2 regions of the Streptomyces sp. NBC_01003 genome follow, and region 2 is predicted to be linked to the other one. Evidence: riboswitches for the same ligand, from Rfam matches in the RefSeq annotation. Region 2 holds a riboswitch; the other holds the start of a gene.
What was found. Region 2 has a riboswitch for thiamine pyrophosphate ahead of thiO (glycine oxidase ThiO). Riboswitches for the same ligand answer to the same signal wherever they lie in the genome.
Positions count from the first base shown of each region.

Region 1 (4,951 bases), 6.2 Mb from region 2:
CGCAGCGGCACCCGCTATCCGTGGATCGCGGGCACCGCCGCCCTCGGCGCCCTCGGTCTCGCGGCCAGCGCCCTGACCGGCAACCATGTACTGCAGATGGCCTTCATCAGCCTTGCGGCGATGTGCATCTTCGCGGGGCAGCCGGTGCTGTGGTCGCTCCCCTCACGCTTCCTGACGGGGATTCAGGCGGCCTCCGGCATCGCAGTGATCAACGCCGTGGGCAATCTGGGCGGCGGCTTCGGGCCGATGGGGATCGGTGTGGTCGTCGACCGAACCGGGTCTGCCATGGGCGGACTGTGGTTCCTGGTCGCCGCCATGGTCATCGCGGCGGTCGCCACGCCCGGGATCCGGCGGCTCGTCGAGGGCGGGCCCGTGGTCACCCACGCGCCCGACACGTCGGCGAAGGCTGAGGGGCGTACGAAGGTCTGAACGCGGTGAGAGCGAGGGGACGCGGTGGGGCGACGGACTGCCCCCACCCCACCGCGACGGCATCACTCGCCGAGGCACTCGCGTACAGCCGCGATCAGGCGGTTGGCGCGGGCGTCGCCGTGGCCGATCATGCGATTGGCCACATAGGCGAAGCCGATCCCGAACTCGTCGTCTCCGAAGGCGAATTGGCCTCCGGCGCCGTCGTTGCCGAAGCTGCGGGCACCGAGCATCGGGCGGAAGGACGGCGAGTCGAGCAGGAAGCCCGATCCCCAGCGCGCGCCCGCGTCGAAGCCGAGCCACCCCTCTCCCGAGGACACCTCACGCACCGCATCGGTCACCGTGTCCGGCGTGAGCAGCCGCTCCCCGCCCTCGACACCGGTCACGGCGGCCGCGTAGAGCCCGGCGAGGCCGCTCGCGGAGGCGACCGCGCCCGCTCCGGGGAGTTCCATGGCGTGCAGCTCCGGGTCGTTCCAGCCGTGCGGCGCGTCGAGGCCGGGAAAGACGAGCGCCCCGTTCATCGTCACGATGCGCGTGAGCAGATGCTCGGGCCCGGGCATCCCGGGGCGTCCCTCGGCCTCGGCGAGCCGGGCCACGCGCTCCGACTCGTCGGCGGGCAGGCCGATCCAGGCCCGCAGCCCGAGCGGGTCACCGACCGCACGGCGGAAGTACGCGCCAGGGGTGAGGCCCGTGATGCGCCGGATCACCTCGCCGACGAGGAAGCCGAGGACATGGCCGTGGTACTCGTACGCGGTGCCGGGTTCCCACAGGGGCTTCTGCTCCTCGATCGCGCGGATCACCGGCGTCCACCCGGCGATCTCCTCGAAGGACAGCACCGCGTCGAGGGCGGGGACTCCCGCCCGGTGCCCGAGCACCATGCGCGTGGTGACGGTCTCCTTGCCGTGCTGTGCGAACTCGGGCCAGTACCGGATGACCGGCGCGTCGAGGTCGAGCCGCCCCTCCTGGGCGAGGAGATGCGCGCTGACGCCCACCAGGCCCTTGGCCACGGAGAAGACGGGGACGGTGGTGTCCTGTTCCCACACACGCCCGGTCCGCTCGTCCGCGACACCGCCCCACAGGTCGACGACCTTGCGTCCGCCGGCGAACACCGTGACGGCGGCGCCGAGTTCGGGGAACTCCGTGAAGTTCCGCGCGAACACATCGGCGACCGCCCCGAAGCGTTCGTCGGCCCAACCGTTGCGCTGCTCCATCGTGTCCCGTCCTCCGCGTGTCCCTGGGTCGCGGAGCCGCCGGTTACGTGAGCCCGTACCGTCCGCGATCTTCGAATCGAACACGGTACGGGGATGCGCCGCACACCTCGAACGAATTACACGCGGCGGGGTGTGCGCCGTCCACGCAGCGGACGCCGCCCCTCCCCCGGGGTTGCCTCCTAGAACAGGGAAGCTACCCTTGCCGACGTACCGGACACGGGGTGCCCCGCACGAGGGCTGAGATCACACCCGTCGAACCTGAACCAGTTAGCACTGGCGGAGGGATGTCAGCCAATGTCGTTGCCCCATGCCCCGAGCAGCACCGGGACCACCGGACCGCGCTCCGTCTTCGACGGGCGGATGCCCGCGGCGCCCGGTGACCTGCGGGTCGAGGCGCGCGGAATCGCGCCGGTCCCCGAGAGCCACCGCTACGGCGGCGCCGGGCGCCTGTTCACCGTGTGGTTCGCCCCGAACCTGACCATGACCGGCGTCTTCACCGGCACCGTCGGCATCGCACTCGGCCTGGACTTCGCCACCGCACTGGCCGCCGTCGTCATCGGCACCCTCGTCGGTGCCGTGCCCACCGCGTACCTCGGTACGTGGGGCAGCGCGACCGGCGCGGGGCAGCTCCCGCTGGCGCGGCTCGCGTTCGGCCGGGCCGTCGCGGTGCCCGGCGTCCTGCAGTGGCTGTCGTCGGTCGCCTGGGACGCCCTGATCGGCCTCTTCGGCGGTGACGCGCTCGCCCGGCTGTGCGGCTGGCCGTTCTGGGTCGGCGTGCTCGTGATGATGCTGGCGCAGGGCGCGCTGGGCGTGCTCGGCTACGAGGCCGTCCACCGGCTCCAGAAGCTGATGACCTTCGTACTGGCCGCCGCCTTCGTGGTCCTCGCCGTCAAGCTTCTCGACGGTGTCCAGCCGGTCACCAACGGGGCCGCGCACGGCGCCGACCAGGCCGGCGCGTTCGTCCTGACCAGCACGATCGCGCTCAGCCTGTCCCTGTCCTGGGCACCCTACGCCAGCGACTTCAGTCGCTACCTTCCGGCGGCCACATCCCGTAAGCGCATGTTCTGGTTCACGCTCCTCGGCGTCACCGTTTCCTTCGTCGCTGTCCAGGCGCTCGGGCTGTGGGGCGCCTCCGTCTTCACCGACCAGACCGCGCGCGGCGTCGACGAGCTGCTCGGCGGCGGCGTTCTCGGCGCCTTCGGGCTGCTCGCCGTGGCGCTGGCGGCCCTGTGCAGCAACGCGATGAACGACTACAGCGGCTCGCTGGCCCTGCAGACCGTCGGCGTCCGGATCCCGAGGCCGCTCGCGGCGGCGTTCGCCGCGGTGCTCGGCTTCCCGCTGGTGCTGTGGATGCACGCCGCCGACACCGCGGCCCGCTTCCAGAACGTGTTGCTGTTCGTCGGCTACTGGATCCCCGGCTTCGTCGCTGTCGTGGCCGTCGACTGGTTCGCGCGCGCCAGGGCCCGGGGCGGCGCGCCGGTCGACCTGGCCGCCGAGTCCGCCCGGCCGCAGCCCTGGTGGCCCGGGCTCCTCGCCTTCGTCGCCGCCTTCGCCGCGGCGGTCCCGTTCATGGACAGCGGCCTGTACGTGGGCCCGGTCGCAAAGGCCCTGCACGGCGCCGACCTCGCGTACTACGTGGCCTTCGTCGCCGCGCTCGTCGTGTACGCGCCCCTGAGGCTGCGCCGCCCGACCGCTGACGCCCGCACCGCACCCCACGAGGAGGCCCGCGCATGACCGTGCCTGCGAGCGGCGGACGCGTCGCGCCGCCCCGCGTCCTGACCGTCGCCGGATCGGATTCGGGCGGTGGCGCCGGGATCCAGGCCGACCTCAAGACGATGCTGGCGCTCGGTGCCCACGGCATGAGCGTCCTGACGGCCGTCACCGCACAGAATTCTCTCGGGGTCCAGGGAGCGTGGGAACTGCCCGTCGACGCGGTGCGCACGCAGTACCGCAGCGTCGTGGACGACATCGGCGTCCAGGCGGTCAAGACCGGGATGCTCTCGTCGCCGGTCCTCGTCGAGACTGTGGCCGAACTGCTCGCCAGCACGGACGCCCCCGTGGTCGTGGACCCGGTGAGCGTGTCCAAGCACGGCGATCCACTGCTCGCTGAGGACGCGCTGGACGCCGTACGCACGAAGCTGCTGCCAGTCGCGACGGTGGCCACGCCGAATCTGGACGAGGTGGCGCAGCTGACCGGCCTCGCCGTCACGGACGACGACGGCATGCGCCGGGCCGCGGCACGTCTCCTGTCGTTCGGCCCGCGGTGGGTGGTCGTCAAGGGCGGCCATCTGCCCGGGGCGGCCGTGGACCTGCTCACCGACGGCACGGAGGAGCACTGGCTGCGCGCTCCCCGCCACGACAACCGGCACACGCACGGCACGGGTTGCACCCTGGCGTCGGCCGTCGCCGTGGGCCTCGCCCATGGCCTGCCCGTGCCGGAGTCCGTCCGCCTGGCGAAGGAGTACGTCACGGGGGCGATCGCCGCCGGGTTCGCACTGGGGTCGGGCATCGGCCCGGTGGACCATGGGTGGCGCCTGCCGGGCGACCGGTCCATGGGTGCGTGGCGAACGGACTGACTCCGCCGAGCACCACCCGGTGGACGCGCAACACGCCCACCTGCACACAATCAGGGCCCGATGGGCGTGACCGCCCTCCCATCCACTTGACTGTTGCCATGACCACCCTGCCCCGCCAGCCTCAACAGCCCCCGCAGACCGGCCACATGATCGTGTGCGGTGGTGACGCGCTCGCCGAGCGGCTCGCCGCCGAACTGCGCGCCGTGTACGGCGAGCGGGTCACAGTCGTGGTGCCCTCCGTACGCGTCACCAGGCAGGGCGCCGGTCCGGCCGGACGGGCGAGGGCGGCCGCTTTGCTCTCGCGGATGCAGGCGGTCATGAGCCGTACCGTGTCCACCGCGGCGGGCGACAGCGTTCCGCCGCCGCGGGTCATGGAGGCGCCGGAACTCGACGAGGAGGCGCTGGCCGAGGCCGGTGTGGCCGACGCCGCCGCGCTGGCCCTCGTACACGGTGACGACGAGACCAACATCCGGGCCGCGCTCGCCGCCCGCCGTCTCAACCCCCAGCTGCGCCTGGTCATCCGGCTCTACAACCGCAAGCTCGGCCAGCACCTGGAACACCTCCTCGACCAGGCCGCCGCACTCTCCGCCCCCGGCGTCGACCCCGAGGCACTGGACACCACGACGACCGTCCTGTCCGACGCCGACACCGCCGCACCGGCGCTCGCGGCCACCGCCGTCGCCGGTACCAGCAAGGTCGTCCAGGCCGACGGGCTCCTGCTGCGCGCCGTGGAGCGCA
Region 1 is NZ_CP108707.1:988,131-993,081, forward strand. It holds gene OG698_RS04715 (MFS transporter) at 1-429, shown strand, start outside; gene OG698_RS04720 (serine hydrolase domain-containing protein) at 492-1,637, opposite strand; TPP riboswitch at 1,845-1,939, shown strand; gene OG698_RS04725 (purine-cytosine permease family protein) at 1,932-3,371, shown strand; gene thiD (bifunctional hydroxymethylpyrimidine kinase/phosphomethylpyrimidine kinase) at 3,368-4,213, shown strand; gene OG698_RS04735 (potassium channel family protein) at 4,312-4,951, shown strand, end outside.
Region 1: another riboswitch for thiamine pyrophosphate. It lies ahead of OG698_RS04725 (purine-cytosine permease family protein); the one in region 2 lies ahead of thiO (glycine oxidase ThiO).

Region 2 (4,951 bases):
CCGCCTGCGGGTCCTGGTCGTCGGCGGGCAGCGGGAGCTGTACGCCCCTGGTCCGCAGCGCCCGCGGGATCACGCTCGTACGGTCGGCCGAGATGTCACGGTCCCCGATGCCCTCGGGCCGTGCGGCCGGCGGCACCGCGTCGAGCTGTGCGTCGGTGAGGGCGGCCCTGGCCCCCCTGACCTGGGCGAGCAGCGCCACCGCGTCGTACGGCCTGAGATCGGGCATGCGCGCGGACGCGGACGCGACGAGCTCGTCCAGCTCCGCGGGCAGGCCGGGCACGGACGCGGACGGGGGCGGCACGTCCTCGTTCAGGTGCTGGTAGAGGACCTGGGCGGGGGAGTCGCCCGAGTGCGGCTTGGCGCCCGTGAGCATCTCGTAGAGCACCACCCCGCACGCGTACACGTCGACGCGGGGGTCGGCGGTGCCCGACTCGATCTGCTCGGGGGCGAGGTAGGAGACGGTGCCGAGGACGGCGCCCGTGGTGTTCGTGACGGTGTCCACGGCCCGTACGAGGCCGAAGTCCGCCACCTTCACGCGGCCGTCGTCCCCTATCAGGACGTTCTCCGGCTTCATGTCGCGGTGCACGAAGCCCGCGCGGTGCGCGGCGCCGAGCGCGGCGAGGACCGGCTCCAGGATGTCGAGCGCGGCACGCGGCCGCAGTGCCCCGCGGTCCCTCAGGACGTCCCGCAGGGTGCAGCCCGCGACGTACTCCATCGCCAGATAGACGTACTGGCCGTCCGCGCCCTGGTCGAAGACCCCGACCACATTCGGGTGGGAGAGCCGGGCGACGGACTTGGCCTCGCGGATGAAGCGCTCGACGAACGAGACGTCGGCGGCGAGGGCCGGGTGCATCACCTTGAGCGCGAGCACGCGGTCGAGGCGGGTGTCCACGGCCCTGTAGACCGTGGCCATCCCGCCGACCGCGATGCGTGCGTCGACGCGGTACCGGCCGTCGAGCACCTGCCCGACGAGAGGGTCCTGAAGGGTCGTGTCCACGCAGGCGAGTGTACGAGCCGCCGCCGACACCCGGCTCCGCAGTCGTCGATGGACGGCCGTACTGCAGCAGAGCTGTAACCGTGCTGTACGGCCCTCAGAACGCGGGCCGCTCAGGGTCGAGCCTGGCCGTCCCGGACACGGGCGAGGAGGCCTCGGCGAAGTGCCTGCGGGGGATCCGGCCCGCCCGGAACGCCAGACGCCCCGCCTCGACCGCGTGCCGCATGCCCTGCGCCATCAGGATCGGCTCCTGCGCGCGGGTCACGGCTGAGGCGAGCATCACACCGGCGCACCCCAGCTCCATCGCGAGCGCCGCGTCGGACGCGGTCCCGGCGCCCGCGTCCAGGATCACCGGCACGCGCGCGTGCTCCGTGATCAGCTGGAAGTTGTGCGGGTTGCGGATGCCGAGCCCGGAGCCGATGGGGGAGCCGAGCGGCATGACAGCGGCGCAGCCCACGTCCTCCAGCTTCCGCGCGAGCACCGGGTCGTCGTTCGTGTACGGCAGCACGGTGAAGCCGTCGTCGACGAGGATCTCGGCCGCGTCCAGGAGCTCGATCGGGTCGGGCAGCAGGGTGCGCTCGTCCGCGATGACCTCCAGCTTGACCAGGTCGGTGCCGAGCGCCTCGCGCGCGAGGCGGGCGGTCAGGACGGCCTCACCGGCGGTGAAACAGCCCGCCGTGTTGGGCAGCACCTGGATCCCCAGCTTCTCCAGGACGGAGAGCACGGAGCCCTGCACGCTCGCGTCCACGCGCCGCATCGCGACGGTCGTCAGCTCCGTGCCGGACGCGACGAGGGAGCGTTCCAGGACGTCGAGGCTGGGCGCCCCGCCCGTGCCCATGATCAGGCGGGACGAGAAGGACGTACCGCCGATGACCAAGGAGTCGTCAGCCATGGGTTCAGCCTCCCTGGACTGCGGTGAGGACCTCGACGCGGTCCCCGTCCGTGAGTGCGGTGACGGCCCACTGTGCGCGCGGGACGACGGTTTCGTTGAGTGCGGCGGCGACCCCGGACGGCGCGGTGGTCAGCGCCGAGACGAGGGCGTCGAGCGTGGTGCCCGGGGCGACCTGGCGGCCCTCGCCGTTCACGGATACGTGGGTGACGGACACGGTCATACGGACTGCTCCACAGAGACGGGTGCGGGGACGGCGCCGAAGCGCCGCGGGGTGAAGGGGCGGGCCACTTCGGGGAGTTCGCCGGTGGCGAGGACGTGGGCCATGGCGTCGCCGGTGACCGGCGTGAGCAGCACGCCGTTGCGGTAGTGGCCGGTGGCGAGCAGCAGGCCCGGCAGGGCGGTCGGGCCGAGGATCGGGGCGTTGTCGGGAGAGCCGGGGCGCAGGCCCGCGCGGGTCTCCGTGAGCGGCAGCTCCGTGATGCCGGGCACCAGCTCGTGGGCGTCGCGCAGCAGCTCGTAGACGCCGCCCGCGGTGACCGTCGTGTCCCAGCCGAGCTCCTCGCTGGTGGCCCCGACGACGAGTTCGCCGTTGACCCGGGGCACCAGATAGAGGTTGCCGCCGCGCACGACGGCGCGCACGGTGCGGCTCAGGAACGGCGCGTACACCTTCGGCACGGTCAGGCGCAGGACCTGCCCCTTCACCGGGCGTACCGGCGGCAGCACGTCGTCCGGGACTCCGGCGAGGCGGCCGCTGAGGCTGCCGCCGGCGAGGACGACCTGGTCCGCGTCGAGCCCGGTGCCGTCGGCGAGGACCACGCCGCGCGCGCCCTCGCGGACGACTGTCAGCCGCTCGGCCCACTGACGGTGGAACCGCACCCCGGCCCGCTCGCAGGCCGCGACAAGGGCCTTCGCGAGGCGCCTCGGGTCGATCTGGTGGTCACCGTCGACGCGCAGGCCGCCCCGCACGGACGGGGCCAGCATCGGTTCGAGGCGCCGGCACTCACGGCCCGTCAGCCACTCCGACTCCAGGCCCGACTTGCGCTGGAGGGCGTGCAGTTCCCGAAGGTGCGCGCGGTCGTCCGCGTCGAGCGCGACGGCGAGGGTGCCGCACGCGCGGTAGCCGAGGTCGAGCCCGGTGGCCTCGGAGAGCTCGGCCGCGAACGCCGGATAGCGGCGCGCGGACTCCACGTTGAGCCCGAGGAGGGTCTGTTCGGCCTCTCCGTAGTGCAGTTCGGTGACGGCGGCGAGCATCCCGGCCGCCACCTGCGCGGCCCCGCCGCCCGGTTCGGGGTCCACGACCGCGGTGCGCAGCCCGCGCTGCGCGGCCCGCCACGCGGTGACGAGACCGATGATTCCCCCGCCCACGACCAGGACGTCGGAGCCTTCTGAAGTACGCGACATGGGCGTCCAGCCCCTCCCTTCGCCGGCATGACCCGGATCAGGTTCGTACGGTCGGAGGCCGTCACAGCCTCCCTCTCAGCCCGGTACGTCCGGGCTCCCGCGAGTGCTTTACGGTGGCCACCCTAACCCCCTGAAACTCTGCCCCGCCCCCCAGTAAGGGAGCCCGCCCGCATGGCCCGCTCGCTCGACGGACTCGTCCTCGCCCCGGTCGCCGACCAGGCCCCCGGCCAGGTGGGCACGCGGACGCGGTTCACCTACCACGAGGAGGACGGCCGGATCTGGGCCGAGTACGCGGGCGGGGACGTCGTGCGCGGCCACCTCGTGGGCATCCGTGAGGGTGACCGGATCGACTTCAGGTACGTACAGCTGAAGACGGACGCGACGACCTCCTCCGGACACTGCGTCTCGCTCGTCGTGGACCTTCCCGACGGGCGGGTGCGGCTGGACGAGACGTGGGAGTGGGAGTCGCAGGCGGGCAGCGGGACGAGCGTCGTCGAAGAGGTCCCGGGCGCCTGACGGCGGGAGCGCGGACGGCCGGAGCGGTCAAACCGGCGGCCGGTGTGGAAGACGTCACGGGACCGGAGTGACGCGGCCCGCTGACTGAGTGAACGTCAGGTGCATATGGTGATCCGGTGAGCGAGCAGACCCAGAACCAGGCCCCGGTGCCCCAGACAGGGCGGCACGTCGTCATCGTCGGCGCCGGGATGGCGGGGGTCCAGACCGCCGTGGCCCTGCGCGAACAGGGCTTCACCGGCGCCGTCACGCTGATCGGCGCGGAACCCCACCAGCCGTACGACCGGCCTCCGCTGTCCAAGGCCGTCCTGCTCGGCAAGGCCGAGGGGTCCGCCTTCGACGTGGACTTCGAAGCCCTCGACATCACGCTCGAACTGGGCCGCGAGGTCACCGGTGTACGCCCCGCCGAGCACACCCTCGACACCGCCACCGGACCCGCCCCCTACGACGTCCTCGTCCTCGCGACCGGCGCCGAGCCCATCCGGCTGCCCGGCACGGAGGACATCCCCGGGGTCCATCTGCTGCGCACGCTCGACGACGCCGAACGCCTGCGCCCCGTCCTCGCCGCGCAGCGCGACATCGTCGTCGTCGGCGCGGGCTGGATCGGCGCCGAGTTCGCCACCGCGGCCCGTGAGGCCGGATGCGCGGTCACCGTCGTCGAGGCGGCCGAGCGGCCGCTCGCCGGAGCGCTGCCCGAGGAGGTCGCCGCCCCCATGGCCGCCTGGTACGCGGACGCCGGGGCGGAACTGCGCACCCACGCGCGCGTGGAGCACGTCGAGCCGGGATCCGTGGTCCTCGACGACGGCACCCGGGTGCCCGCAGGTGCCGTGGTCGTCGGCATCGGGGCCCGCCCCGCCACCGGCTGGCTCACCGGCTCCGGCATCACGCTCGGCGCCCACCGCGAGGTCGTGGCGGACAACCGCCTGCGCACCTCCGAGCCCGATGTGTACGCCGTCGGCGACTGCTCGTCCTTCCCTTCGGGCAGGTACGGCGAGCGCCTGATGGTCCACCACTGGGACAACGCGCTCCAGGGCCCCCGCACGGTCGCCGCCAACATCATCGGCGAGAACCCGGCGACGTACGACCCCGTGCCGTACTTCTGGTCGGAGCAGTTCGGCCGCTTCGTGCAGTACGCCGGACATCACGCGGCC
Region 2 is NZ_CP108707.1:7,189,559-7,194,509, forward strand. It holds gene pknB (Stk1 family PASTA domain-containing Ser/Thr kinase) at 1-997, opposite strand, end outside; gene OG698_RS32735 (thiazole synthase) at 1,092-1,886, opposite strand; gene thiS (sulfur carrier protein ThiS) at 1,891-2,106, opposite strand; gene thiO (glycine oxidase ThiO) at 2,103-3,287, opposite strand; TPP riboswitch at 3,285-3,398, opposite strand; gene OG698_RS32750 (hypothetical protein) at 3,459-3,803, shown strand; gene OG698_RS32755 (NAD(P)/FAD-dependent oxidoreductase) at 3,920-4,951, shown strand, end outside.